Regions from separate parts of the Superficieibacter sp. genome, predicted to be linked through region 3. Evidence: predicted binding sites of a transcription regulator. Region 3 holds the regulator's gene; each other region holds the start of a gene.
The links. Region 3 encodes sigma-54, which starts transcription at its own class of promoters, with help from an activator protein. Its sites were predicted from a motif close to GTTGGCACANNTTTCGCTNT; they were not measured.

Region 1: hydN (electron transport protein HydN) is a predicted target of sigma-54. The motif match lies at 5,542-5,561, and genes of this name have one in related genera.
Region 2: hypA (hydrogenase maturation nickel metallochaperone HypA) is a predicted target of sigma-54. The motif match lies at 4,458-4,477, and genes of this name have one in related genera.

Annotation. Positions count from the first base shown of each region.
Region 1 is NZ_DAMAPU010000024.1:24,410-34,576, forward strand. Features, by position in the region: gene RT197_RS21555 (beta-galactosidase) at 1-917, opposite strand, end outside; gene RT197_RS21560 (6-phospho-beta-glucosidase) at 1,337-2,758, opposite strand; gene ascF (PTS cellobiose/arbutin/salicin transporter subunit IIBC) at 2,755-4,203, opposite strand; gene RT197_RS21570 (LacI family DNA-binding transcriptional regulator) at 4,448-5,461, shown strand; gene hydN (electron transport protein HydN) at 5,597-6,142, shown strand; gene fdhF (formate dehydrogenase subunit alpha) at 6,179-8,329, shown strand; gene hypF (carbamoyltransferase HypF) at 8,340-10,167, shown strand, end outside.
Region 2 is NZ_DAMAPU010000024.1:334-10,500, reverse strand. Features, by position in the region: gene hycE (formate hydrogenlyase subunit HycE) at 1-324, opposite strand, end outside; gene RT197_RS21500 (respiratory chain complex I subunit 1 family protein) at 337-1,263, opposite strand; gene hycC (formate hydrogenlyase subunit 3) at 1,266-3,137, opposite strand; gene RT197_RS21490 (4Fe-4S dicluster domain-containing protein) at 3,134-3,742, opposite strand; gene hycA (formate hydrogenlyase regulator HycA) at 3,825-4,292, opposite strand; gene hypA (hydrogenase maturation nickel metallochaperone HypA) at 4,506-4,856, shown strand; gene hypB (hydrogenase nickel incorporation protein HypB) at 4,860-5,732, shown strand; gene RT197_RS21470 (HypC/HybG/HupF family hydrogenase formation chaperone) at 5,723-5,995, shown strand; gene hypD (hydrogenase formation protein HypD) at 5,995-7,116, shown strand; gene hypE (hydrogenase expression/formation protein HypE) at 7,113-8,123, shown strand; gene flhA (formate hydrogenlyase transcriptional activator FlhA) at 8,199-10,167, shown strand, end outside.
Region 3 is NZ_DAMAPU010000002.1:73,399-83,565, reverse strand. Features, by position in the region: gene kdsD (arabinose-5-phosphate isomerase KdsD) at 1-52, shown strand, start outside; gene kdsC (3-deoxy-manno-octulosonate-8-phosphatase KdsC) at 67-633, shown strand; gene lptC (LPS export ABC transporter periplasmic protein LptC) at 630-1,205, shown strand; gene lptA (lipopolysaccharide ABC transporter substrate-binding protein LptA) at 1,174-1,728, shown strand; gene lptB (LPS export ABC transporter ATP-binding protein) at 1,735-2,460, shown strand; gene rpoN (RNA polymerase factor sigma-54) at 2,566-3,999, shown strand; gene hpf (ribosome hibernation promoting factor) at 4,022-4,309, shown strand; gene ptsN (PTS IIA-like nitrogen regulatory protein PtsN) at 4,364-4,852, shown strand; gene rapZ (RNase adapter RapZ) at 4,898-5,752, shown strand; gene npr (PTS phosphocarrier protein NPr) at 5,749-6,021, shown strand; gene yrbL (PhoP regulatory network protein YrbL) at 6,433-7,062, shown strand; gene mtgA (monofunctional biosynthetic peptidoglycan transglycosylase) at 7,059-7,787, opposite strand; gene elbB (isoprenoid biosynthesis glyoxalase ElbB) at 7,784-8,437, opposite strand; gene arcB (aerobic respiration two-component sensor histidine kinase ArcB) at 8,668-10,167, opposite strand, start outside.

The sequences.
Region 1 (10,167 bases), on a different contig from region 3:
CTCCACAATAACGGGTTATCAATCGTGAGTTCGATTTGCAGGCGCTCGGCGTAGCCCTCATGCCCGGCTCCGGCGTCTTTCGTCGCACAGGCGATTTCTTCGTCTTCGCGCCAGAGCGTGGTTTTCACCCGGTATCCGCAGGCGGCAGGAACGTGATGCAGTGTGACGGTGGCGGATAATGTTCCCCGGCGGAAAGCGTCATCCAGCGCGGTTTCAATGGCATAATCGGCAATCGATTGGGTCGGGAGATGGAGCAGGGTGACGGGGCGGAAAATACCGCTCATCCGCCACATATCCTGATCTTCAAGGTAAGTGCCCGCGCTCCAGCGGAAAACCAGCACGCACAGGCGGTTGTTTCCGGGGTGAAGAACATCGCTAAGATCAAATTCAGCAGGCAAACGACTATCCTGGGAATAACCTATCCAGCGACCGTTACACCACAAATGAAATGCCGAATCCACGCCGCCAAATATAATTCGCGTCTGCCCCGTGTTTTGCCAGTCTTCAGGAATAATAAAATCCCGCGAATAACAGCCGATCGGGTTTTCATGCGGAACCTCAGGCGGATTTACCGGGATGGGATAACGAATATTGGTATAGATGGGGGTGTCATATCCCTCGGTTTGCCAGGTGGAGGGAACATTAAGCGATTTTGCATTCGGCAGGGTTTCAGTCAGCCATGTTTCAGGAACATTTTCCGGGCAGCTAAAATAACTAAACCACCATTCACCATTCAGGGAGATTTCTGCCGGGGATACGTGTTCATTGCGTGCGGCATTCTCGCAGTGCCAGCCGTGTAATGGCGTATGGGCTTTGAGTCGGTTGATTGCATTAACTGACTGATTTTGCCAGTCATTTCTCGCGATAATATCGGCCAGCCTTGCAGAGTGGGAAGGCTGTTGAACAGGTTTCATCATCTTATTCATCGAATCCGTTAAGTTATATCTTAATTAAGAGTCACTACAAGTATTGATAAGCATGACTACAAAACATTGCTCACCGGACACGGGATGAATATGTACTCTTGCGGCTATTTCATTGACAGCGATTTATCCGCGAAAGCGCATGTCAGTCACAAACTAATAATTATTAATTTTATTAGTTGCGCATGGCTGCGCAGAGAGGTATATAATGGAACGTTTTTTTTGACTGGATTTTACGATCGCCAAAGAAGGTATCGCTGATAATATATATCAGTGACCAGCTACAGAGTTATTTATTTGTAAAAATAAAACGCGAAATTTAATATCGCGATATTGGGTGAATGATGGCGTTTAAAATAATGTGTTTTTACCTCAGTCAGACAGCGCGCCCCGGCGCTGTCTGAAAGGAAAGCTTAATCCAGATCCGCCCCGTTACTGGCAATCACTTTCTTGTACCACCAGAACGATTTTTTCCGTTTACGATCCAGCGTGCCGTGGCCCGCGTCATCGCGGTCAACGTACACAAAGCCGTAACGCTTGCTCATCTCGCCGGTTGAGGCCGCCACCAGGTCAATACAGCCCCAGGTGGTGTAGCCGATCACCGGAATACCGTCGGCAATCGCTTCGCCCATCGCGCGGATGTGCTCACGCAGATAGCTGATGCGATAGTCATCGTTGATTTCTCCGTCGGCGTTGATTTCGTCATGCGCGCCGAGGCCGTTCTCAACCAGAAACAGCGGCTTCTGATAGCGGTCATACATCATATTCATGGTAATGCGCAGGCCCAGCGGGTCGATTCCCCAGCCCCATTCGCTGACCTGAATATGCGGATTACGCAGCGATTTAACGATATTCGCGGCATTGGTGTTTTGCGCGTTCATGTCTGCGGAGGCGCAGCGCGAGGCGTAATAGCTGAAGGAGACGAAATCGACAGTATTTTTCAGCAGTTCGTCATCGCCGACATCTTTTACAATGGTGATGCCTTTTTCACGGAACGTGCGGGCGGCGTAGGCCGGATACGCGCCGCGCGCCTGAACGTCGATGAAAAACAGGTTTTCCCGATCTTTTTGCAGCGCCATCCACACATCTTCCGGCTTGCAGGAGTAAGGATAAAAATTACCGCCCGCCAGCATACAGCCGACCTGATTCTGCGGGTTCACCTCATGGGCGATTTTGGTTGCCAGCGCGCTCGCCACCAGCTCATGATGCGCGGCCTGGTATTTCACCTGCTCCTGGTTTTCACCCTCTTCAAACACCAGACCCGCGCCGGAGAAGGGGCTGTGCAGCATGATGTTAATTTCATTAAAGGTCAGCCAGTATTTCACCAGACCGTCAAAGGCTTCAAAACAGGTCCGCGCATAGCGGGCAAAAAACTCAACCATTTTGCGGTTGCGCCACGATCCGTATTCCGTCACCAGATGCATCGGCACATCGAAATGGCACAGCGTCACCAGCGGCTCAATATTGTACTTTTTGCACTCGGCAAATACCGCGCGATAAAACGCGATGCCTTCTTCATTCGGTAAGGGTTCATCGCCGTTCGGATAGAGGCGGCTCCAGGCAATGGAGGTGCGAAAGACGGTAAAGCCCATCTCCGCCATCAGCGCGATGTCTTCTTTATAGCGATGATAAAAATCAATCGCCTCGTGGCTCGGATAGTATTCATCGTCGCGCAGGGAAAAGCGTTTTTGCTGACCCAGCTTGACCGCCAGGCGGTTTGCGCCGTGCGGGATCATATCGACGGTGGTCAACCCTTTACCGCCTTCCAGATACGCGCCTTCAGACTGATTAGCGGCAAGCGCGCCGCCCCATAAAAAAGTGTCCGGGAATTTCATGCAGTACCTCGTTCAGTATCCATGTGTTTGACTGGCTCCGCCTCTGTGCGGCGCGCTTCTTCAACCGGAATATCCTCAAAGCCCAGCATCAGGGTGAGGATAAATGACAGCACCACCGCCAGCGCCATGACGCCGAATACCCAGAAAATGGTCATTGGCCGGGCCGGGTCGAAAAACTGGACGCTGGTGAACAGGCCGGGAGCTGCCATCGAATGGCTGGCCAGCCCGGCGATGCCCGCCACCGCGCCGCAGACAAAGCCGCTGATCAGGCTGGCAATCAGCGGACGCTTAAGGCGTACCGCCACGCCGTACAGCGCCGGTTCAGAAATGCCCGCCATAATCGCCGAGGCGGCCGCAGCCAGCGCTGTCTGGCGCAGTTCCGGGTTTTTAGTCTTCCACGCCACCGCCAGCGACGAGCCGCCAAGCGACAGGTTTGCGCCAATTTCTGACGGCATGACCATGCCTTCTTTACCCGTTTCGGCGATGGTCTGAATGATGGTCGGGGTAAACACACGGTGCATCCCGGTCATCACCAGTAGCGGCCACAGCGCGCCCATAATCGCCACCGATAGCCAGCCCAGATAGCCATGAATAGTGTAAACCAGCGCGGAGATGCCGCTACCGATCCAGATACCAATCGGGCCAATCAGCAGGATCGCCAGCGGGGCGGCAATCAGGACGATCAGCATTGGCTTCAGGAAGTTTTTTGTCACCGCTGGCGTGATGCGATCCACCCAGCGTTCGATATACGACAGGCACCAGGTCATCACCAGCGCCGGGATCACCGTATAGGTATATTTCACCGCCGTCACCGGGATCAGCGCAAATTCCACCTGTTCCCCCTGCGCGGCCTTCGCCATTAACTCGATAAACGCCGGGTGAACCAGCACGCCCGCGATGGCAATCGCCAGGGAAAGATTGGTTTTGAATTTGAGTGCCGCAGAGGCGGCGACCATCAGCGGCAGGAAGAAGAATGCGCCGTCGCCAATGACCGTCAGAATGCTAAGCGTGGGCGAGCCTTTACTCAGCACGCCGGTCATTTCGAGGATCATCGCCAGCAGCTTGACCATTGAACCGCCGATGATCGCCGGGATCAGCGGCGACATGGTGCCGATCAGCGCGTCGAGAATGCCCGCGCCGATGCGCTTAAGCGTCAGTGGCTGCTTGCCCGTCGGCTCCACCGGCTGCATGTTTTCCGGCAGCAGGCTCACCACTTCGCGATATGCCTGAGAAACGGTATTGCCAATAATCACCTGACACTGCGCGTCGTTGCGCACCACGCCGAGCACACCGCTGATGCTTTTCAGGGTCGCGCTGTCAATCAGGCTGTCGTCTTTTACTACAAAGCGCAGGCGGGTCATGCAGTGGGTCACTGCGGCAATGTTATCCGCTCCGCCCAGCGCGGAGACCACGGAGTGGGCCAGCGGGGCATAGTTCTTTGCCATCGGATCTGTATCCTGTTTTATCAATAAATAAATTCATCAGCGCGATGCATTGATGAAACTTTGTATAGGAAACCGGTTTCACAAAAGAATGATGAGTTTGAAGCTGGTGGGCAAGATCTAAATTTTTGCGTATTCAGAATCGTGATTCAGATCACTTTGCTTCCCGGCGCGGTCGCAACAGGATGCTGTAAAAGCGCAGGGGCTGAAGTACACTGCTGCTCATCAGGTTCAGAGGATGAAAAACATGGCAACGATGCTGGAGGTAGCGAAGCGAGCGGGCGTGTCGAAGGCCACGGTTTCGCGGGTGCTGTCGGGCAATGGCTACGTGAGCCAGGAAACGAAAGAGCGCGTGTACCAGGCGATCGAAGAGAGCGGCTACCGCCTTAATTTACTGGCGCGCAATCTGGCGACCAAATCCACCCAGACGCTGGGGCTGGTGGTCACCAATACCCTTTATCACGGCGTCTATTTTAGCGAATTGCTGTTTCACGCAGCGCGGATGACCGAAGACAAGGGGCGCAGGCTGATCCTCGCCGACGGCAAGCACAGCGCCCAGGACGAGCGGGAAGCCATAGAGTATTTGCTCGATCTGCGCTGTGACGCGATTATTATCTACCCGCGTTTTCTGAGCGTCGAAGAAATGGACGCAATTATCGAGAGTCATTCGCAGCCAATTATGGTGATTAACCGCCGTCTGCGGCGCAACACCAGCCACTGCGTCTGGTCCGATCAAAAAGCCTCCAGCGTCAGCGCCGTGGCGCAGCTTCTCGAGCTCGGCCATCGCGATATCGCGTTCATTACCGGCTCGCTGGATTCGCCCACGGGCATTGAACGTCTGGCGGGGTATAAAGAGGCGCTGGCGCAGCGCCGCATCCCGGTGCGCGAAGAACTGATTGTGGAAGGGAAATGGACCCCGGCATCCGGCGCAGCGGGGGTGGAAACGCTCGTTGCCCGCAATGTGCCGTTCTCGGCGCTGGTCGCCAGCAATGACGACATGGCGACCGGGGCCATGAAGCAGCTCCATCAGCATGGCCTTCGCGTTCCGCATCAGGTTTCCGTGCTGGGATTCGATGACTCCGCGCTGGCTCCGTGGCTGATCCCCGCGCTTTCCAGCGTAAAAGTTCCGGTGACGGAGATGATTAAAGAAACCATCAGCCGCCTGATTTTTATGCTCGACGGCGGCGAATTTAACTACCAACAAACCTTTCCCGGCGAGCTTATCATTCGCGACTCCATCACCCGGGGTCCGCACGGCTGATCCTCGTCAGCTGTCATCGTCACTTCTGTCGATGACAGCGGTCTCGTTTTTAAATTCCTTTATATATCAACGCAGTAATAGTTGGCGCGGATTATGCATACTCCTGCGCGTTATCCGCCATTACTGGAGAGTTTGATGAACCGTTTCATCATTGCTGACGCGAGCAAATGCATTGGTTGTCGCACCTGCGAGGTGGCCTGTGCCGTGTCCCATCAGCAGGATCAGGACTGCGCGTCGCTGACGCCGCAAAACTTCCTGCCGCGTATTCACGTGATTAAAGGGGTGAATGTTTCAACCGCGACGCTGTGCCGTCAGTGCGAAGATGCGCCCTGCGCCAACGTCTGCCCGAACGGCGCAATCAGCCGTGATAACGGCTTTGTGCATGTGATGCAGGAACGCTGCATCGGCTGTAAAACCTGCGTGGTTGCCTGCCCTTACGGCGCAATGGAAGTCGTGATGCGCCCGGTGATCCGCAACAGCGGCAGCGCGCTGAACGTGCGCGCCGAGAAAGCCGAAGCGAATAAGTGCGATCTCTGCCACCACCGCGAAGAGGGTCCGGCGTGCATGGCCGCCTGTCCGACTCACGCGCTGGTGTGCGTTGACCGTAACAAACTTGAGCAGTTAAGCGCCGAAAAACGCCGTCGCACGGCGCTGGACGCGGCAACTTCCCTGATATTTTAAATTTCATCCCTTTCACTTTTAACAGGTCTGTTACTGATGAAAAAAATTACGAGCGTATGTCCTTATTGTGGTGCTGGCTGTAAGTTGAAGCTGGTGGTCGAAAACGATCGCATTATCCGCGCCGAAGCGGCAGATGGAAAAACGAACCAGAACGAACTCTGCCTGAAGGGCTACTACGGTTGGGATTTTCTTAACGACACCAAACTGCTGACGCCGCGCCTGACGCAGCCGATGATCCGCTATCAAAAAGGCGGCAAGCTGACGCCGGTAAGCTGGGATGAAGCCATTCGCTACACCGCCAGACGCCTCGGCGAGATCAAAGCGCAATTCGGGCCGCGTGCCATTATGACCACCGGCTCATCGCGCGGGACAGGTAACGAAACGAACTATGTGATGCAGAAATTCGCCCGTGGGGTGCTGCACACCAATAACGTCGACTGCTGCGCGCGCGTGTGCCACGGTCCGTCGGTGGCCGGGTTGCAGGAAGCGCTCGGTAACGGCGCGATGAGCAACTCGATTGAGGATATCGAAAACTCCCGCTGCCTGCTGGTTTTTGGCTACAACTGCGCCGATTCGCACCCCATCGTGGCGCGCCGGGTGATCAAAGCGAAACAGAACGGGGCGAAGATTATCGTCTGCGATCCGCGTCGGATTGAAACCGCGCGCATTGCCGATCAGCATCTGCAAATCAACAACGGCTGCAACATGGCGCTGGTGAATGCCTTCGCTTACGTGCTGCTGGAAGAAAATCTCTACGATAAAGAATACGTTGCGCGCTATACCACCGGGCTGGATGCCTATCGCGACGTGGTGAAAGATTATGCGCCGGAAGCGGTGGAGCACCTGACCGGCGTCTCTGCGCAGCAAATTCGTCAGGCGATGCGGACCTATGCCGCCGCGCCGTCCGCCACCATTATGTGGGGCATGGGCGTGACCCAGTTCGGGCAGGCGGTTGACGTGGTGAAAGGGCTGGCGAGCCTTGCGCTGATGACCGGTAATCTGGGGCGCGAGCACGTCGGCGTTGGTCCGGTGCGCGGTCAGAACAACGTCCAGGGCGCGTGCGACATGGGCGTGATCCCCAATCAGTTCCCCGGCTATCAGGATGTGGTCGATCCGCAGGTGCGGGCGAAATTTGCCGACGCCTGGGGAATTGACGTTAATCAGATGGACGACAAAGTTGGCGTGCGGATCACCGAAGTGCCGCATCTGGCGCTGGAAGGTAAGGTCAAGGCCTACTACATCATGGGCGAAGATCCGCTGCAAACCGAAGCGGATTTAGGGCTGGTGCGCAAAGGTTTTGAAGCGCTCGATTTTGTGGTGGTGCAGGACATCTTTATGACCAAAACCGCCGAGCAGGCTGACGTCCTGCTGCCCGCCACTTCCTGGGGCGAGCACGGCGGCGTCTTCACCTGTGCGGATCGCGGCTTCCAGCGTTTTGAAAAAGCCATCGAGCCGAAGTACAACGTCAAGCGCGACTGGGAAATTATCAGCCTGCTGGCCAGCGAAATGGGCTACCCGATGCATTACGACAATAACCAGCAAATCTGGGACGAAATGCGCGAGCTTTGCCCGCTGTTCTACGGCGTGACGTATGAGAAAATGGGCGATATGGGGCACGTACAATGGCCGTGTCCGACGCTGGATCACCCCGGCACCCCGTTCCTTTACGAAGGCAACACGTTCTCCACGCCGGATGGCAAAGGGCATCTTTTTGCCGCCCAGTGGCGCGCGCCTGCCGAACGCCCGGATGAAACCTGGCCGCTGGTGCTGTGTACTGTGCGTGAAGTCGGGCACTACTCCTGCCGCTCAATGACCGGTAACTGCGCCGCGCTGCAAACGCTGGCCGACGAGCCGGGCTTCGTGCAGATCAACCCGCATAACGCCGACGCGCTCGGCGTGAAGGACGGGCAACTGGTGTGGGTGGAATCGCGCCGGGGAAAAGTCATCTCGCGTGCCAGCGTCAGCGAGCGTATTAACAAAGGCAGCGTGTATATGACTTATCAGTGGTGGATTGGTGCCTGTAACGAACTGACCCAGGATAACCTCGATCCGATCTCCAAAACGCCAGAGACCAAATATTGCGCGGTGCGAGTGGTCGCCATTGCAGATCAACGGCAGGCGGAAGAGTATGTGGATACCACCTATCGCAATATGAAAGGACGGCTGCGCGAGGCCGTGGCGGAGTAACAGGAAGACAATGAGCGACAACGGCGTCCGCATCCGCATCTGCGGGAAAGTGCAGGGGGTGGGCTTCCGCCCCTTTGTCTGGCAGATGGCGCAGCAACTGCATCTGCTGGGCGATGTCTGTAACGACGGTGCGGGCGTTGAAATTCGGCTGTTGGGCGACGGCGACGGCGTTGTCGCCCATTTGCTGGCGCATTGTCCGCCGCTGGCTCGCATTGATAGTACCGATCTCCGGGCGATGCGCTGGGAGATCGTCCCACAGGATTTCACCATCCGCCAGAGCGCGGCGGGAAGTATGAGCACTCAAATTGTGCCCGACGCCGCTACCTGTCCGGCGTGCCTCGCCGAAATGAACGATCCGCGCGAGCGGCGCTACCGCTATCCGTTTATTAACTGTACCCATTGTGGACCCCGGTTCACCATCATTCACGCCATGCCTTACGACCGTCCGTTAACGGTAATGGCGGATTTTCCGTTATGTCCCCGCTGTCATGCCGAATATGGCGATCCCGCCGACCGACGTTTTCACGCCCAGCCCGTCGCCTGCGAAACGTGCGGGCCGGAACTGCGCTGGCAGCGCGGCGCAGACACCGCCAGCAAAGAAGCGGCGCTACAGGCGGCGGTGAGCCTGCTGGCGTCCGGCGGGATCGTCGCCATTAAAGGGCTGGGCGGTTTTCATCTCGCCTGCGATGCCCGCAACCCGGCGGCGGTCGCGGAACTGCGCGCGCGTAAACGCCGCCCGACAAAACCGCTGGCGGTGATGCTGCCGGGAGCGGGGGCGTTACCGACGCAGGCTTACGCGCTGTTAACTACCCCAGCGGCACCGATTGTGCTGGTGGATAAATCCTGCGTGGCGGATCTCTGCGCGCAAATCGCGCCGGGGCTGAACGACGTCGGCGTCATGCTGCCCGCCACGCCGTTGCATCATCTGCTGATGCAGGCGCTCAACCGTCCGCTGGTGATGACTTCCGGCAATCTCAGCGGCAGACCGCCTGCTATCACCAACGCGCAGGCGCTGGCGGATCTGGCGGATATCGCCGACGGTTTCCTGCTGCACAACCGCGATATCGTGCAGCGGATGGATGATTCGGTCGTGCGCCAGAACGGGGAAATGCTGCGCCGCGCGCGCGGCTACGTGCCGGACGCGCTGCCGCTGCCGCCGGGCTTTCACAACCTTCCACCGGTTCTGTGCCTGGGGGCCGATCTTAAAAATACCTTTTGTCTGATGCGCGGCGAGCAGGCGGTGCTAAGCCAGCATCTTGGCGATCTCAGCGACGACGGCACCGAAGCGCAGTGGCGCGAAGCGCTGCGCCTGATGCAAAACATCTATGACTTCGTGCCGCAACGCATCGTCCACGACGCCCATCCTGGCTACGTTTCCCGCCAGTGGGCGAGCGGGATGGATCTTCCCGCTGAAAGCGTCCTGCACCACCACGCCCACGCCGCCGCCTGTCTGGCAGAGCACGGCTGGCCGCTGGATGGCGGAGAGGTTATTGCCCTGACGCTCGACGGCATCGGGATGGGGGACAACGGCGCGCTGTGGGGCGGCGAGTGCCTGCGCGTCAGCTACCGCGAATGTGAACGTCTCGGCGGCCTGCCTGCCGTCGCGCTGCCCGGCGGCGACCTGGCGGCACGTCAGCCGTGGCGAAACCTGCTGGCGCAGTGTCTGGCTTTTATCCCGGATTGGCAGCGCTACCCGGAAACGGCGGCGCTGCAACGCCAGAACTGGCCGCTGCTGGCGCGGGCAGTAGCACGCGGGATCAACGCGCCGCGGGCGTCGTCCTGCGGGCGCTTGTTTGATGCGGTGGCTGCGGCGCTGGATTGCGCGCCGGTCACGCTAA
Region 2 (10,167 bases), on a different contig from region 3:
CACGCGCGGGGTGACGGACGGGAACTCCAGTTTGTTCGCATCCACTTCCACGCGCACGGTTATCCAGCACTTCGTCCCCTGCTCCATGGAGAGGACATAGTACACGGCGTAATGGCCGCACAGCGGGCGTTCGTCGTTACCAAACAGCACCGACAGCCAGCCGCCCTGTTTGTAATAAAGGAACTCGACCACTTCCGGCAGGTAGTTAACCTTCACGGTGATGGTGATTTGATCTTTGGTCTGCCAGGCTTCGTCCAGCACCACGCCAGGAAAGGCCTGGTGCAGCGCCGCGAGATAGTGTTGACCGATTTTTTCTTCAGACATGCTCAAACTCTCTTAAAACGTCGCCAGCAGGGAGACGAAGGCTAAAAACGCGAAGCCAAAACCGGCCCAGGTAATGCGCCCGGTAAGATCCAGACGCAGACGCGCCATGCTGTTTTCAAACAGGGCGATAATCAAAACGCCCACCACCAGCTTGACTACGGCGACGACAATTGCCAGCAGCAGGCCGCCCGCGCTGAACGTCACCATCTGTCCCCACGGGATAAAGACGCCGACAAACATTTGCAGTACCACTAACTGTTTCAGGCTGATCGCCCACTTCATCACCCCGAAGCCGCTTCCGCTGTATTCCGACAGCGGACCTTCCTGCAACTCCTGCTCCGCTTCCGCCAGGTCGAACGGCAGCTTGCCCATTTCGATATAGGTGGCGAAGGCGCAGGCACAAAGCGCCAGCAGCAGCGGCAGGCTGTACGGAACCGGCCAGTCATAAATGGTGCTGACAATCATGCTGATATGGGTGGAACCCGCCACCTGTGCCGCGACCCACAGGCCGAGCAGCAGCATCGGTTCGACCAGCACGCCGAGGATCGCCTCGCGGCTCGCGCCGATGGCGGTAAACGGGCTACCGGTATCCAGACCTGAAACAGCAAAGAAGAAACGGGCGACGGCAAACAGGTAGATCAGGGTGATCAGGTCGCCCACCTGCGCCAGCGGCGAATAGACCGTCACCACCGGCAGCGCGGCGGCGATGGTCAGCATCACGCCCGCCATCACAAACGGCGTGGCGCGAAACACCCAGCCAGAGGCGTCAGGCGCGACGCTCTGACGGCCCAGCAGTTTGAGGATGTCGCGGTACTCCTGAAGCACGCCAGGCCCACGACGGTTATGCAGCCGGGCGCGCGCCACGCGGGTCACGCCAGCCAGCAGCGGCGCGGCGGCAAACAGCACCAGCGCCTGGATTAACGATAGAAAATGGCTCATTTTCAGGCTCCTCGCATCACGACAACGACCACCAGCACCGCCAGTTCAACCAGCGCAATACGGCGGAACAAGACGGCGGTGCCCGCGCACTGCCAGCCGGGAATAAAGCGCGCGGGATTGAACAGCGTGCGCAGTTTTAAAACCGGAGCAAACGCGGTTTTCACCGGCATCGCGAAACCGTGAGCGGTGATCACCATCGATTTTTCGTGATCGTAGCCGCACACCCACGCCGGACCGCGAGAGCGGTGCGCCAGGCGATCGCCTTTGAATATCAGCATCATGATGAACGGTGCCAGCGGGCAGGCGATCAGCAGCAGAGTGATGGTTGGTGCGTATACCTGCGACGACGCCGTTAGCGTTCCCGTCACCCGGAAAGCGCCCGCGACCATTTCCAGCAGCCACGGTGAGGCCACGCCGCCCGCAATACAGCACAGCGCCGCAACGACGACGCTCGCGGTCATCAGCCACGGCGCAGCGGTCGCATTCTCCGCCTCCGCCGTGCGCGGCGCGCCAAGGAAGGTGACGCCGTAGACTTTCGCCATACACATCACCGCCAGCGCCCCGGTGATCGCCAGCCCGACCGCCAGCAACGGCCCCAGCAGGCAGCCGATAAACGAGCCGCTGACGCTGAGTTTGAAGAACGATTGATAAATCACCCACTCGCCCGCAAAGCCGTTGAGCGGCGGCAGCGCCGCCATCGCCATCAGGCCGACCAGCATCGCCAGCGAAATCAGCGGCATTTTCTTACCGATACCGCCGAGTTTTTCGATATCGCGATGCCCGGTACGGAACCAGACCGCGCCAGCGCCGAGGAACAGGGTGGTTTTAAACAGGCTGTGGTTGATCATGTGGTAGAGCCCGCCGACCATGCCGAGCACCATCAGAGACTGATTATGCAGCGCGGCACCGACCAGCCCGGCCCCCAGTCCCAGCAGGATAATGCCGATATTTTCCAGGGTATGGTACGCCAGCAGACGCTGAATATTATGTTCCATCAGCGCATACAGACCGCCGACAAAGGCGGTGATCATCCCCAGCACCAGCACTAAAACGCCCCACCACAGCGGCACCTGCGCGCAGGCCATGGGCATCACCAGCATCCCCAGCACGCCGACTTTCATCACCACCGTAGAAAACAGCGCGGCGGCAGGCGCACTGGCATTGGCATGCGCCTGCGGCACCCAGCCGTGCAGAGGAATAATCCCCGCCAGCAGACCAAATCCCGCCAGCCACAATAACCAGATATCCGCCTCAAAAGCGGCTGGCCCACCGGCAGAACCGGTATTGATGAAAAAGCCACTTAACGCACTGATGTCCAGCGTGCCGTAGCGCTGCCAGACCAGCCAGCAGGCGATCGCCAGCAGCAGCGTTCCCAGGCGGCCCAGCGCAAACCACAACCGGCCCGACTGCGCGCATCCGGTAAGAAACGCGGCGCACAGCGCCATGATTTCCGCCATGATCACCAGGGTGTCCAGATGCGCCGCCACGACCGCGCAAACGGCCGCCGCCAGCAGCAGGTTGATCAGAAAGCCGTTTGCTTTCGCCTGCGCATGACGCTGCCAGTCAATGGTAAACACGCTGACCAGAAAGGCGGATAAGCCGATGGCGATAAGCCAGGTCGCGCTTATGGCTGAGAGACGAAAAAACAGAGAAAAATGGAGAAAGGGCATGTCGCCATTAAATGCAGGCCAGCTCGTTAATGACGGATTCAGCAGAGCCATAAAGCCCGCCACCGCCGTCATCGCGCTGGCGACCGCGCCGCCGATACCGGCAATCGCCCCGCTCAGCCACGTCGAGCGGTAAAACACTAACCCCAGCACCGCGCTTGCCGCATACCACAGCACCGCCTGGTCAATTAAAGAAGCCGCGTTCATTTCGCCTCCCCGCTTTGCGACTGAAACAGCGACAAATCGCCGAAGTCGGTGTTGATCGTCAGCGCGCGCTTGCGCTTGCTGGCGAGTTTGATATCCCGGTTATCCACCAGCATCAGCGCGTTGGTCGGACAGGTACGCACGCAGGCCGGACCCTGCTCATCAAAATGGCAAAGGTCGCATTTCACGCCGATAGCGCGCACGCCGGGCACCCAGTCCAGCAGCGTACTGACGCGGGCAGGCGCGGGAGGCGCAGGCGGCGCTTTGGGGGTATTCACATTCGCCGGAACGTGCAGCGGGCGACTGCCGGAAAATTCGATGGCCCCGAACGGGCAGGCAATGCCGCACAGTTTGCAGCTTACGCACAGGCTCTCATTGAGCTGGATCGCGCCGTCAACGCGGGTGATGGCATTGACCGGACAAACACCGGCACAGGGCGCATCCTCACAGTGGTGGCAAAGCTGCGGGGCAGATTCTTTTTCATTACGCATTACGCGCAGGCGCGGCATAGCTTGCAAACCGTGCTGCCGGTGCGTCTCTGCGCAGGCGGCCTCACAGGTGCGGCAGCCAATGCAGACGGTGGAGTCAGCAATTACAAAACGATTCACCAGGCATTCCTCAGGTGATAGTCATTTTTGACGAAATCATGCCGACAACTGTCATCTTCGACACTTGTCGACACGCGTAACTTCAGGCCAGCGTGGCCTGTCCCTGTTTGTTCACCAGTTGGCTTAAATCAACAGGAAGATCGTTTTCCAGCGCCGCATACAGGCTGTCATACACGGAGGCGATTTTTTCCAGATAATGTTCCAGCACCTGCTCACGATCCTGGCTGTCAACGCGGCCATCGACTTTACCGTCGCTGGTTAACAATGCCTGTGCAATCAGTTGCTTATCCTGACCATCCCTTGTCTCAACGTAATACTCGATGGTGTGACTGTTAAAGCCTGGCGCCAGAGTGACGTAAATTGTGAAGTGCTCAAACAGCACAAAACAGAGATCTTTTTCCGGCGCGCAGCTCATGGCGTGATGCAGACGGGCTTTAGACAGGGTGAGCCCCTGAACCAAAGAGTTGCAGTAGATGCGCCACTGATCCTGCTGGCGACGGTGTCGATTCGCGATGTAATCCGCCTTCTCGCTAATTTCCCAAATAGTCATGTCAGGTTACCCGGTTGAAAGAGACCAGCCTGTTTAAGCACGTTCCATGCCAATTTTTAAGTGCATGATTTATAAATAATTTATATAAAAAAGCACGAATTATTGACATGTCATATCGTCATCTCGACATCGTCACCGACAGATTTCCGCTTTCTTCTTTTATTAACTGGCACTGATATTGCATTAACGGGGCATCTAATACCGGGAGGCGTTATGCACGAAATCACCCTCTGCCAGCGGGCGCTGGAAATCATTGAACAGCAGGCTGCGGCACACGGCGCAAAACGCGTCACCGGGGTATGGCTGAAAGTCGGCGCATTTTCCTGCGTGGAGCCTGCCGCGCTGACCTTTTGTTTTGATTTGGTCTGCCGTGGCACGCTGGCGGAAGGCTGTGAACTGCATGTCGAAGAACAGCAGGCTGAGTGCTGGTGCGAAACCTGCCAGCAGTATGTGCGGCTGGTGTCACAGCACGTCCGCCGCTGCCCACAGTGTCAGAGCGACGCGCTGCGCATCGTGGCCGACGACGGCTTACAGATCCAGCGTCTTGAAATCGATCAGGAGTAAATTATGTGTACCACATGCGGCTGCGCGCAAGGCAACCTGTATATAGAAGGCGATGAGCATAACCCCCACTCCGCGTTTCGCAGCGCGCCGTTTGCCCCCGCCTCCCGCCCGGCGTTAACCATCACCGGCGTGAAAGCCCCGGACTTTCAACCGCAACAGTCTGACAGCGGCGACCTGCACTACGGTCATGGCGAAGCGGGCACCCATGCGCCCGGCATCAGTCAGAAACGGATGCTGGAAGTCGAAATCAACGTGCTGGATAAAAACAACCAGCTTGCCGCCCGCAACCGCGCGCGCTTTGCCGCCCGCCAGCATCTGGTGCTGAACCTGGTTTCCAGCCCTGGTTCCGGTAAAACCACGCTGCTGACCGAAACGCTGCTGCGGCTGAAAGCGCGCGTGCCCTGCGCGGTCATTGAAGGCGATCAGCAGACGGTTAACGACGCCGCACGCATCCGCGCCACCGGCACACCGGCGATTCAGGTCAATACCGGGAAGGGGTGCCATCTGGACGCGCAGATGATCGCCGATGCCGCCCCGCGCCTGCCGCTGGCGGATGGCGGCATTTTGTTTATCGAGAACGTCGGCAACCTGGTGTGCCCGGCGAGTTTCGATCTCGGCGAGCGCGCGAAGGTGGCGGTGCTTTCCGTCACCGAAGGCGAGGACAAGCCGCTGAAATATCCGCATATGTTTGCCGCCGCCTCGCTGATGTTGCTTAACAAAGTGGATCTGCTGCCGTACCTGAATTTCGACGTGGAAAAATGCCTTGCCGCCGCCCGCGAAGTGAACCCGGATATTGACATTTTGCTGGTGTCCGCCACCAGCGGCGAAGGCATGGATCGCTGGCTCGCCTGGCTGGAGGCGCAACGATGTGCATAGGCGTACCGGGTCAAATCCGCACCATTGACGGCAATCTGGCGAAGGTTGACGTCTGTGGCATCCAGCGTGACGTCGATCTGACGCTGGTCGGCAGCGTCGATGAACACGGCGAGCCGCGCCTCGGTCAGTGGGTGCTGGTCCACGTCGGTTTTGCGATGAGCATCATCAACGAGGCGGAAGCGCGCGATACCCTCGACGCGCTGCAAAACATGTTTGAAGTCGAGCCGGACGTCGGGGCGCTACTGTATGGCGAGGAACAATAATGCGCTTCGTTGACGAATACCGCGCCCCGGAACAGGTGATGCAATTGATTGCCCACCTGAAAGCGCGGGCGGTGCATTTGGATCATACCGCCGCACGCCCGCTGCGGATTATGGAAGTTTGCGGCGGCCACACCCACGCCATTTTTAAATTTGGCCTCGACCAGCTTCTTCCTGACAACATTGAATTTATTCACGGCCCCGGCTGCCCGGTATGCGTGCTGCCGATGGGCCGTATTGATGCCTGCCTGGAAATCGCCAGCCACCCGGAGGTGATTTTTTGCACCTTTGGCGATGCGCTGCGGGTGCCGGGAAAAAACGGCTCGCTGATGCAGGCGAAAGCGCGCGGCGCGGACGTGCGCATCGTTTACTCGCCGATGGACGCGCTGAAGCTGGCGCAGGCGAATCCGACGCGCAAAGTGGTGTTTTTCGGACTGGGGTTTGAAACCACCATGCCCGCCACCGCCATCACCCTTCAACAGGCGCTGGCGCAAAACGTCGAAAACTTTTTCTTTTTTTGTCAGCATATTACGCTGATCCCCACCCTGCGCAGTTTGCTTGAGCAGCCGGATAACGGTATTGATGCGTTTCTTGCTCCCGGTCACGTCAGCATGGTGATTGGCGTGGACGCCTACGGCTTTATTGCCGATCGCTATCAGCGCCCGCTGGTGGTGGCGGGATTCGAACCGCTTGATCTATTGCAAGGCGTGAACATGCTGGTTGAGCAGAAAATAGCGACCCGTAGCCAGGTCGAAAACCAGTACCGTCGGGTGGTGCCGGATAGCGGAAATTTACGCGCGCAGGCGGCAATCGCCGATGTCTTTGCGGTGAAAGGCGAAAGCGAATGGCGCGGGCTGGGGCTGATTGCCGATTCCGGCGTGCAGCTCACCGCGCCGTATCAGCGTTTCGATGCCGAAGCGCATTTTCGCCCGGCCCGGCAGCAAACCTGCGACGATCCGCGCGCGCGCTGCGGGGACGTGTTAACCGGACGCTGTAAGCCGCACCACTGCCCGCTGTTCGGCAACACCTGCAATCCGCAGAGCGCTTTCGGCGCGCTGATGGTTTCCTCCGAGGGAGCCTGTGCCGCCTGGTATCAATACCGTAGTCAGGAATGTGAAGCATGAAAAGTATTCAGATCGCCCACGGCAGCGGAGGCCAGGCGATGCAGCAGTTGATTAGCGACCTGTTTATGCAGGCGTTCGCCAACCCGTGGCTGGCGGAGCAGGAAGATCAGGCGCGGCTGGATCTCGCCCGGTTCACCGCCCACGGCGACCGGCTGGCCTTCTCCACCGACAGCTACGTGATTGACCCGCTTTTTTTCCCCGGCGGCAATATTGGCAAGCTGGCCGTCTGCGGCACCGCCAACGATGTGGCGGTCAGCGGCGCGATCCCCCGCTTTCTTTCCTGCGGTTTTATTCTGGAAGAAGGGCTGGAGATGGCGACTCTGGAAGCGGTGGTGGCGAGCATGGCGCAAACGGCAAAGGCAGCGGATATCGCCATCGTTACCGGCGATACCAAAGTGGTGCCGCGCGGCGCGGCGGATAAGCTGTTTATCAATACGGCGGGCCTGGGTGCCATTCCGGCGGATATCCGCTGGGGCGCGCAGACGCTCACCGCAGGCGACGTGCTGCTGGTCAGCGGGACGCTCGGCGATCATGGCGCAACGATCCTCAACCTGCGTGAACAGCTTGGGCTGGACGGCGCGCTTAGCAGCGACTGCGCGGTTCTGACGCCGCTGATCCAGCCCCTGCGCCACACGCCGGGCATTAAAGCGCTGCGCGACGCCACGCGCGGCGGGGTGAATGCGGTAGCGCATGAATTCGCCGCCGCCTGCGGTGCGGGCATTGAACTTCAGGAACAGCATCTGCCGGTAAAAGACGCGGTACGCGGCGTCTGCGAACTGCTGGGGCTGGACGCGCTGAATTTTGCCAACGAAGGCAAACTGGTGATTGCCGTCAGTCGGGAAGCGGCGCAGACCGTACTCGCACAACTTCAATCACACCCCCTGGGACGCGATGCTGCTATCATAGGGGAAGTCGTTGAACGTAAAGGGGTCCGTCTTACCGGGCTGTACGGCGTGAAACGGACGCTGGATTTACCCCATGCCGAACCGCTGCCGCGAATTTGTTAATTCCGGTTAAGAATGTACTTATAACAATATTCACTATTCTACGCGCCGCCTGAAGGCGCTTTGTGGACAAGAGCAATGTCGTATACACCGATGGGCGATCTCGGTCAGCAGGGGCTGTTCGATATCACCCGGACTCTTTTACAGCAGCCGGATCTTGCCGCGCTGAGCGAAACGCTTTCGCAACTCGTCAGGCAGTCTGCGCTGGCGGACCGCGCGGCAATAATTTTGCTGCGCGATGGCAATCACCGGGCCAGATATTACGCCGCGCACGCCGCAGGCGAGATCAAAGAATATGAAGACGAAACCGTGCTGGCTCATGGTCCGGTGCGACGTCTGCTGTCACGCCCGGAAGCGATGCACTGCGGCTGGGACGAATTCAGTGAGGCCTGGCCGCAGCTTGCCAGTAGCCTGTACCCGTCTTTTGGTCACTATTGCCTGCTGCCGCTCGCCGCAGAAGGGCGCATCTTCGGCGGCTGCGAATTTATCCGCAATGACAATCGCCCGTGGACCGATAAAGAGTACGCGCGGCTGTACGCGCTGGCGCAAATTGTCGGCGTGGTGGCGGAACAAATCCAGAACCGGGTCAGCAATAACGTTGATTACGACCTGCTGTGCCGGGAGCGCGATAACTACCGGATTCTGGTGGCGATCACCAACGCGGTGCTCTCCCGGCTGGATATGGACGAGCTGGTCAGCGAGGTGGCGAAAGAGATCCACTATTACTTCCGCATTGATGCCATCAGCGTGGTGCTGCGCAGTAGCCGCAAGGGCAAGCTGAATATCCACTCCACGCACTATCTGGATGCCAACGAGCCGATCCACGATCAGAGCGAAGTGGACGAAGCCGGGACGCTTTCCGAGCGGGTATTCAAAAGCAAAGAAATGCTGCTGCTTAATTTGCAGGAGAAGGATCGGCTGGCCCCCTACGAGCGGCTGCTGTTTGAGATGTGGGATAACCAAATCCAGACCCTGTGCCTGCTGCCGTTGATGTCCGGCGATTCGATGCTGGGAGTGCTGAAGCTGGCGCAGTGCGATGAAAAAGCGTTTACCACCACTAATCTCCGGCTGCTGCGGCAAATCGCCGAGCGGGTGGCGATTGCGGTGGACAACGCGCTGGCCTATCAGGAGATCCACCGCCTGAAAGAGCGGCTGGTGGATGAAAACCTGGCGCTGACCGAGCAGTTGAATAACGTCGACAGCGATTTCGGCGAGATTATCGGGCGTAGCGAAGCCATGCATAACGTCCTGCGCCAGGTCGAGATGGTCGCGCAGAGCGACAGCACGGTGCTGATCCTCGGCGAAACCGGCACCGGCAAAGAGCTGATCGCCCGCGCGATCCACAACCTCAGCGGGCGCAACGCGCGGCGGATGGTCAAAATGAACTGCGCCGCCATGCCCGCCGGACTGCTGGAAAGCGATCTGTTCGGACACGAGCGCGGCGCGTTTACCGGGGCCAGCGCCCAGCGCATCGGGCGTTTTGAACTGGCGGATAAAAGCTCGCTGTTTCTTGATGAAGTGGGCGATATGCCGCTGGAGCTACAGCCAAAGCTGCTGCGGGTATTGCAGGAGCAGGAGTTTGAGCGCCTCGGCAGCAATAAGCTGATTCGTACCGATGTCCGGCTGATCGCCGCAACCAATCGCGATCTTCAGCAAATGGTGGCCGATCGCGAATTTCGTAACGATCTCTATTATCGTCTCAACGTTTTCCCGATCCACCTGCCGCCACTGCGCGAGCGCCCGGAAGATATTCCGCTGCTGGTGAAAGCGCTGACCTTTAAAACCGCCCGCCGGATGGGGCGCAATATCGACAGCATTCCGGCGGAAACGTTGCGCCTGCTTAGCCAGATGTCATGGCCCGGCAACGTGCGCGAACTGGAAAACGTTATCGAACGCGCGGTGCTGCTGACGCGGGGCAACGTGTTGCAGCTTTCATTACCGGAAATGAGCGCCGCCGCGCCCGTGCAGCCGGAACCGGCAACGGAAACGGCGCAGGACGGCGAAGATGAGTATCAGCTGATTATGCGGGTGCTGAAAGAGACTAACG
Region 3 (10,167 bases):
GTTGCAGGGTGTGATACATATGCATGATCTGCTGCGCGCAGGCGTAGTGTAAGAAAGGATAAAAGAATGAGTAATGCTGGAGCCACTGTGGCAACCTGCTACGGGCCAGTGAGTGAGCAGATGCTGGAACAGGCGAAAAAAATCCGCCTGCTGATCCTTGACGTCGATGGCGTACTTTCCGACGGGCTCATCTATATGGGCAATAATGGCGAAGAGCTCAAGGCGTTTAACGTTCGCGACGGCTACGGCATCCGCTGTGCGCTGACGTCCGGTATCGACGTTGCCATTATTACCGGGCGAAAAGCTAAACTGGTAGAAGATCGCTGCGCCACTCTCGGCATTACGCATCTGTATCAGGGCCAGTCAGATAAACTGCTGGCCTGGCGCGATCTGCGGGAGAAACTCGCCCTGTCGCCGGAACAGGTAGCCTATGTCGGTGACGATCTGATCGACTGGCCGGTGATGGCCGAAGTGGGGCTTAGCGTTGCCGTGGCGGATGCCCACCCGCTACTGATCCCACGCGCGGATTACGTCACGCGCATTAACGGCGGACGCGGAGCGGTACGCGAGGTCTGCGATTTGCTACTATTGGCGCAGGGCAAGCTTGATGAAGCCAAAGGGCAATCGATATGAGTAAAACCAGACGTTGGGTTATTATTTTGCTGTCGCTGGTCGCGCTGATTTTGATCGGCGTGAATCTGGTGAGCAAAGATGACACCGGGGAAAACGTGGTGTCAACCAGTGACCCAACCTACAGGAGTGAGCATACGGACACCGTGGTATATAGCCCGGAAGGCGCGCTCAACTACCACCTGATTGCACAGCACGTTGAATATTATTCTGACCAGGCGACGACATGGTTCACGCAACCGCTGCTGACCACGTATGACACGACGAAAGTCGAAACCTGGTCGATTAAAGCGGATAAAGCGAAGCTGACTAATGACCGTATGCTGTATCTTTACGGCCACGTTGAAGTGAACGCGCTGACCCCGGACGCTCAACTACGCAAAATTACGACGGATAATGCCATAGTGAATTTGATCACCCAGGATGTCACCTCTGACGATCTGGTGACGTTATACGGTACGACATTTAATTCCAGCGGCCTGAAAATGCGCGGAAACTTACGCAACAAAAACGCCGAGCTGATTGAAAAGGTTAGAACCTCATATGAAATTCAAAACAAACAAACTCAGCCTTAAGCTTGTACTGGCCAGTACGCTTCTGGCGGCCAGCCTTCCCGCGCTGGCGTTAACGGGCGACACCGATCAGCCCATTCATATTGAGTCCGATCAGCAGTCGCTGGATATGCAGGGCAATATCGTCACCTTCACCGGTAACGTCGTTGTCACGCAGGGCACGATCAAAATTAACGCTGACAAAGTGGTCGTCACCCGTCCTGGCGGTGAGAAAGGCAAAGAGGTGATCGACGGCTACGGTAAACCGGCCACCTTCTACCAGATGCAGGACAACGGCAAACCGGTGAAAGGCCATGCCTCGCAAATGCATTACGAGCTGCAAAATGACTTTGTGACCCTGACCGGCAACGCTTTCCTTGAACAGGTCGACAGCAATATTCAGGGAGACAAAATCACCTATCTGGTGAAAGAGCAGAAAATGCAGGCGTTCAGCGAAAAAGGCAAACGGGTAACCACCGTTCTGGTGCCATCGCAATTGCAGGATAAGAGTAACAACCAGGCTCCGGCGCAGAAAAAGAGTAACTAATTCATTATGGCAACATTAACTGCAAAGAACCTCGCGAAGGCTTATAAAGGCCGCCGGGTGGTGGAAGACGTCAGTCTGACCGTAAAGTCCGGTGAGATCGTTGGTCTGCTGGGTCCAAACGGTGCGGGTAAGACCACCACGTTTTATATGGTCGTCGGCATTGTCTCGCGCGATGCGGGCAACATTATCATTGATGACGATGATATTAGCCTGCTGCCGCTGCACGCGCGGGCGCGTCGGGGTATCGGTTATCTGCCGCAGGAAGCCTCCATTTTCCGCCGTCTTAGCGTATACGACAACCTGATGGCGGTCCTGCAAATTCGTGACGATCTCACGTCAGAACAGCGCGAAGATCGCGCGAAAGAGCTGATGGAAGAGTTCCATATCGATCATTTGCGCGACAGCCTCGGCCAGGCCCTCTCCGGCGGTGAACGTCGCCGCGTGGAAATTGCCCGTGCGCTGGCTGCTAATCCGAAATTTATCCTGCTGGATGAACCCTTTGCGGGCGTTGACCCCATTTCCGTTATCGACATCAAACGTATTATTGAGCACCTGCGAGACAGCGGCCTCGGCGTTCTGATCACCGATCACAACGTGCGTGAAACGCTGGCAGTGTGTGAGCGAGCCTATATCGTGAGCCAGGGACACCTGATCGCCCACGGTACGCCAGACGAAATCCTTAAAGACGAACAGGTTAAGCGCGTGTATCTTGGGGAAGACTTCAGACTCTGATAGGGTGTATTCATGATGCATCCCGGCGCAGCCAGCACAGAGGCTGCGTAAATGATGAAGTGTAAGAAGTCAGCGACGTAAACTCGGGAGAAAATCGCTCTGAATATGAAGCAAGGTTTGCAATTAAGGTTTAGTCAACAGCTTGCCATGACGCCGCAGCTGCAACAGGCGATCCGTCTGCTGCAACTGTCGACGCTGGAACTTCAGCAAGAACTTCAACAGGCACTGGAAAGTAATCCACTGCTTGAGCAAACCGATCTTCACGATGAAATTGACGCCAAAGAGACCCCGGATAGCGAGTCGCTGGATACCGCTGACGCCCTTGAGCAGAAAGATATGCCAGAGGAGTTGCCGCTTGATGCCAGTTGGGACGAGATCTACACGGCGGGCACCCCTTCCGGTAACGGCGTCGATTATCAGGACGACGAGCTGCCGGTGTACCAGGGCGAAACCACCCAGTCGCTACAGGATTACCTGATGTGGCAGGTGGGTCTGACGCCGTTCTCTGACACCGACCGCGCTATCGCCACTTCCATTGTTGATGCCGTGGATGACACCGGTTATCTGACCGTCTCCGTTGACGATATTCTTGAAAGCACAGGCGACGACGAAATCGGGCTGGATGAAATTGAGGCGGTGCTCAAGCGCATCCAGCGTTTTGATCCGGTGGGCGTGGCGGCGAAAGATCTGCGCGACTGCCTGCTGATCCAGCTTTCGCAATACGCCAAAGACACGCCGTGGCTCACCGAAGCACGGCTTATCGTCAGCGATCATCTCGACCTGCTCGCCAATCACGATTTCCGCACCCTGATGCGCGTCACGCGTCTGAAAGAAGATGTGCTGAAAGAAGCGGTAAACCTGATCCAGTCGCTGGACCCGCGTCCCGGTCAGTCAATCCAGACCGGCGAGCCGGAGTACGTCATCCCGGACGTGCTGGTGCGAAAAATCAGCGATCGCTGGGTGGTCGAACTCAACTCTGACAGTATTCCCCGTCTGCAAATCAATCAGCACTACGCCGCCATGGGCGGTAGCACCCGCAATGAAGCGGATAACCAGTATATCCGCAGCAACTTGCAGGAAGCGAAGTGGCTGATTAAGAGCCTTGAGAGCCGCAACGACACCCTGCTGCGCGTCAGTCGCTGTATCGTTGAGCAACAGCAGGCGTTCTTTGAGCAGGGCGAAGAGTTTATGAAACCGATGGTGCTGGCGGATATCGCCCAGGCCGTCGAAATGCACGAATCCACGATTTCCCGCGTGACGACCCAGAAATATCTGCACAGTCCGCGCGGCATTTTTGAACTGAAGTATTTCTTCTCCAGCCACGTAAATACCGAGGGCGGCGGCGAAGCCTCCTCCACGGCGATTCGGGCGCTGGTGAAGAAGTTAATCGCTGCGGAGAACCCCGCGAAACCGCTGAGCGACAGCAAATTAACCACATTGCTGTCCGATCAGGGGATCATGGTGGCACGCCGCACCGTTGCGAAGTATCGAGAGTCTTTATCCATTCCGCCGTCTAACCAGCGCAAACAACTGGTGTGACACAACCGATAAGGAAGACACTATGCAGCTAAACATCACTGGGCACAATGTCGAGATTACTGATGCACTCCGCGATTTTGTCAGCACAAAATTTGCTAAGCTGGAGCAGTATTTTGACCGCATCAATCAGGTCTACGTTGTGTTAAAAGTGGAAAAAGTGACGCATATTTCGGATGCCACCCTGCACGTTAACGGGGGTGAAATTCATGCCAGCGCGGAAGGGCAGGATATGTACGCGGCTATCGACGGTTTAATTGATAAACTGGCGCGACAGCTAACCAAACATAAAGATAAACTGAAACAACACTGATTGTCCGGGCGTTCGCCTGACGTATACCGCGTCAGGCGAGGCTTAGGTGAAACTATGATGAACAATGATGCAGCCCTACAACTGAGCACTGTCCTTAACCAGGAATGTACCCGCAGTAACGTTCACTGCCAGAGCAAGAAACGCGCGCTGGAAATTATCAGTGAGCTGGCAGCAAAGCAGCTGAGTCTGCCGCCGCAGGTCGTATTCGAAGCGATCCTCACCCGTGAAAAAATGGGGAGTACCGGTATCGGTAACGGCATCGCCATTCCTCACGGCAAGCTGGAAGAGGACACCCTGCGCGCGGTTGGCGTCTTTGTACAACTGGAAACGCCGATTGCCTTTGACGCTATCGACAACCAGCCGGTGGATCTACTCTTCGCCCTGCTGGTTCCGGCTGACCAGACCAAAACGCATCTGCATACTCTTTCGCTGGTGGCAAAACGCCTGGCGGATAAAACCATTTGTCGTCGCCTGCGAGCGGCACAAAGTGATGAAGAGCTGTATCAAATCATCACCGAAAACGAACACAGTGATGATGTTTAGCAGGGATAATACTTTACCCTTTGCTGTACTGAGGAGAAACGGTACATGGTACTGATGATCGTCAGCGGTCGCTCCGGCTCGGGGAAATCCGTAGCCCTGCGCGCGCTGGAAGATATGGGCTTCTACTGTGTAGATAACCTGCCCGTGGTGCTTTTGCCGGAACTGGCGAAAAGTCTGGTCGATCGTCAGACTTCCGCCGCCGTCAGCATAGACGTGCGTAATATGCCGGAATCACCCGAGATTTTTGAACAGGCAATGCAAAACCTGCCGGATGCCTTTTCGCCGCAGCTGCTGTTCCTTGACGCAGACCGCAACACGCTGATCCGTCGCTACAGCGACACGCGCCGCCTGCATCCTCTTTCCAGTAAGAATCTTTCGCTGGAAAGCGCCATCGATCAGGAGAGCGATCTGCTGGAGCCGCTGCGCTCGCGTGCCGATCTTATCGTCGATACCTCCGAGATGTCGGTTCACGAACTGGCGGAAATGCTGCGCACGCGGCTACTGGGCAAGCGCGAACGCGAACTGACGATGGTGTTTGAGTCCTTCGGCTTTAAGCATGGCATCCCCATCGACGCGGACTACGTTTTTGACGTGCGTTTTCTGCCAAACCCGCACTGGGACCCGAAACTGCGTCCAATGACCGGCCTCGACAAACCGGTCGCCGCGTTTCTTGACCGCCATACCGAAGTACATAACTTTATTTACCAGACCCGTAGCTACCTGGAACTGTGGCTGCCGATGCTCGAAACCAACAATCGCAGCTATTTAACCGTGGCGATTGGCTGTACCGGCGGTAAGCACCGTTCCGTGTATATTGCCGAGCAGCTGGCGGACTACTTCCGCTCGCGCGGTAAAAACGTACAGTCCCGTCACCGGACGCTGGAAAAACGCAAATCATGACCGTAAAGCAGACTGTTGAAGTCACCAACAAGCTGGGAATGCACGCCCGCCCGGCCATGAAGCTGTTTGAGCTGATGCAGGGCTTCGATGCCGAAGTGCTGCTGCGCAACGATGAAGGCACCGAAGCCGAGGCGAACAGCGTGATTGCGCTGCTGATGCTGGATTCCGCCAAAGGCCGACAGATAGAAATCGAAGCCAGCGGCCCGCAGGAAGTCGAAGCGCTGGCGGCGGTCATCGCCCTGTTTAATTCCGGCTTTGATGAAGATTAACTGCCTGTCCCGCCAGGGACGGGGGTTTATATTAATTAAATCAACATACTTTCATTAAATATTCATTATTTAAATAATCCACTTCCGTATTTTTTATTATAAACCCGCTCTCCTTTTTTATTAGTCGTCACTGTTACTGACCTCTCTTACCACACCGCCTAAAGCGGCAAGTACCTGCGCCTGTAGCTCGAATATGGGACCCTTTTGCATTCTTAGTTGAAATATGAATGCCCGCAGGTGTTGACCCTTGCTGCGGGTATTACCCTTCGCAGTAAAGGCAATTTGTACATTCCGTGCTCTTTTTGCAGCCAAAGTAATGCTTAAGAAAACCTTAACAATCTTGTTGAAGTTCCATTTAAGTCTGCCGTCCATACTGCTTTCAACAGAGCACATATTTTCAGGACGTCTTCTATGATTCGCTTATCAGATCAAACACCTCTGGGAACCGGACGCCATCGCCAGTGTTATGCGCACCCGGAAAATGCTCAACGCTGCATTAAAATTATCTACAATGCCGATCGTAGCGGTAATAAAGAGATCAAGCGCGAGCTGCGCTACTATGCGCATCTCTCACGCTATCTGCGAGACTGGAGCGGTATTCCGCAATATTACGGCACCGTAGAGACCGATCTTGGCACCGGTTACGTTTACGATATTATCACCGACTTTGACGGCAAACCGTCCGTGACGCTGCGGGAATTCGCCAGTCAGTGCTGCTATGACAGCGATATCACCCTGCTGCGCCAGATGCTGAAAACGCTGAAAAAGTATCTGCACGATAACCATATCGTCACCATGACCCTGAAGCCGCAGAACATTTTGTGCCGTCGGCTGAGCGAGTCAGAAGTCGTCGCGGTAGTGTGTGACAATATTGGCGAAAGCACTTTTCTCCCGCTGGCAACCTGGTCCGCCTGGTTCTGCCACCGCAAACAGGCCCGGCTGTGGACGCGTTTTATGGCGCAGCCCGCACTGGCGATTGCGCTGGATAACGACGACCTCCGTCAGAAATCGGTGATGCTCACCACCTCACACCGGGTTTAATGCAGCGCGTGGCGGGTCATATAGGACTCGCCGCCCAGTTGCCGCATCTGCCGCGCGATCCACGCCTGACGGTTGCGCACGTAGCCTGAAGGCGCATCGGCTTTAAAGCGAATCGGATTAGGCAGTACCGCCGCCAGCAGCGCGGCTTCCGATGACGTCAGCTTGCTGGCGGGCTTATGGAAGTAGCGGCGGGCGGCGGCTTCCACGCCAAATACACCTTCGCCGAATTCAGCGACGTTAAGGTATACCGTCAGGATCCGTTTTTTACTCCACACCGTCTCGATGCCGACCGTCAGCCCGGCTTCCAGCCCTTTGCGCAGCCAGCTACGACCATCCCACAAAAACAGGTTTTTTGCCGTCTGCTGGGAGAGAGTGGAAGCGCCGCGAATGCGCGATTCATGGCGTTCATTATGCGCCAGCGCTTTCTCGATAGCCGCCACATCAAAGCCCCAGTGCTCCGGGAATTTCTGGTCTTCCGCCGCAATGACCGCCAGCCCCATGAAAGGGGAGATTTCATCCATATCCACCCAGTCAGAATGCGCGACGTAACCAAAATCGCCGCGTAGCCAGGCCCCGATCTGCCGCTCCATCATCACGCTGGAAAACGGCACTGGCGCAATGCTGAAGAGCGCGATGCCTCCACCCCAGAAAAGCGTGAATGCCAGCAGCGTGCGTACCAGCACGCGCCGCAGGAAAACGCCCGGCGAAACGCGCCCTTTCCTCATTCGGCGAGAACCAGCACACGCGTGACCAGCTTCTCAATACCGGCTGCCGCCTCGGCAATATTCTGCGCCAGCATATACGCGGGCGTGGTCACTACTTTGTGATCTTCATCGATCACAATGTCATCCACCGGACAGGGAACGTGTTCCGCGCCCATCTCTTCCAGCAGTTCAGCGGTATCAATGTCGGTGCCGATGGTCATGCGCAGCGGGAAGTTGAAAATTTTCGGCAGCATCGCCGGAGCAATGCAGATGAAGCCCAGCGGCTTGCCCCGTTCATGCATTGCCAGCGCCAGCGCTTTAAGATCGCTATCAACTTCGCACTCAACGCCCTGGCGGGCAAAAGTGCTCAGGTTTTTCGCCGCGCCAAAACCGCCAGGAACGATGAGCGCATCCAGTTCCGCCGCCTGCGCCATTGCCAGCGGCTGAATCTCCCCTCTGGCGATGCGCGCCGCCTCGATCAGGACGTTACGCGTTTCCGGCTGGGCTTCACCGTTAAGGTGATTGATCACGTCCGACTGGCTTTTATCTGGCGCAAAGCAGACCGCCTGTGCGCCATTACGGGCGATCGCCAGCAGCGCGATCACCGCTTCATGGATCTCTGACCCGTCATTAACTCCGCATCCGCTAAGGACAACGCCTACTTTTTTCATCGTGCTATTCCTTTTCACAACCGCGTCTTTCTAATCAGAAAGGATGATTTAGCCGCTGTGCTTCACATATTTTACTGATTCATGTAACAAATAATTTAATATTTGCTATCTTAATGGACGTGCGACCCAAGTTGTCAGCTGTGCCTGGGGTTTAGAACGCTAATAAAACAGGCGCAGCCACGATTTCCCTGGTGTTGGCGCAGTATTAGCGCACCCCGGCCAGGCCGGGGTCATTTTTTTGCACGTTCCGCAACCCAGGCTTTCAACACCGCCGCATCGTTCTGCCACTCAAGTTTCATCTCCTCGATCCATTCACCTACGTTATCCCACCACGCCGGGAGATCGGAAGACTGTATTTGCTGCCCCAGTTGTTGCAGATGCACCAGACCGATAGAGCCAGCCGCACCTTTAATTTTATGCCCTTCTTCAGCGATGCCTTTCTGATCGCGGGCAGTGAAATTTGATTCCAGTACGTTCAGATAGCCTGGCATCATCTTTTCGAACACCGCGAGGCCGTCGGTGATTAATTTTGGTCCCACCAGCTCAAGGTACTGTTCAAGCATGGCGATATCTAAAACGTTTTGCGCTTTGCCGTTATCCGTCGGGGTCACGATTTTTTCCTCTTGATCGGTGGTATCCCAGAACTTCTTAATCATGGCAGTTAATGCCGGAACTGCCAGCGGTTTGCTGAGCACGTCATCCATTCCGGCATCAAGATATTCCTGTTTGTTTTTCAGCACGTTGGCGGTCAGCGCCACCAGCGGCGGCAGCTCATCGCGCTGATAGCGCTGGGTCAACTGGCGGGAGATATCCAGCCCGGTCATATCCGGCAACTGGATGTCCAGCAGGACCAGATCGTATTCGCCCGGCTGGAACATCTCCAGCGCTTCGGTTCCCGTCATCGCCACATCGACGCTGTTCCCCAGTTTTTCCAGCACCGAGCGCGCCACAATCACGTTCAGTTCGATATCTTCGACCAGCAGAACGTGCAGCGCCGGTAGCGGCATATCGTCGTCAGCAAACGCGTCCTCCACCTCTTCCGCCACCGCAGGCGCGTGCACCGTCGCGGTGAACAGCGAGCCTTTGCCCATCTGGCTGCTCACGGTGATGTCGCCGCCCATTCTGGTCGCCAGCCGCTGCGAAACCGCAAGGCCAATGCCGGTCCCGGTGGCAGGTTTACCGCCGCTACTGTCTTTCACCTGGTGATACATGATGAAAATCTTATCCAGCTCTTCCGGCGGAATGCCGATGCCGGTATCTTCCACTTCAAAATGTAGCATCGCGTCGGCGTCGTAACGCACCCGCACCGTCACCTGCCCCTGGGTGGTAAATTTGACCGCGTTGCTGATCAGGTTCCACAGGATTTGCCGCAGGCGCGTGCCGTCGGTAATGACCTTATGCGGCAGCGGCAACGTGGATTCCATCACAAAGCGCAGCCCTTTCTGGTGCGCCTGCAAGCCGGAAAGGTTCTCCAGATCGGCGAGGAAGCCGGTGAAGTCTATCGGCTGGTTGTCGAGCTGCACATTCCGGCGTTCCATTTTGTCCATGTCGATAATATCGTTAAAGATATTACCCAGCGTCACCGCCGAAACGTGGATGGTTTTCAGGTATTTTTCCTGCTCGTCGGTCAGGTCGGTGTCCAGAAGGATACGGCTTAACCCTACGATGCCGTTAAGCGGCGTGCGCAGCTCGTGGCTGATAGTTGAGATAAAGGTGGTCTTGTCACGGCT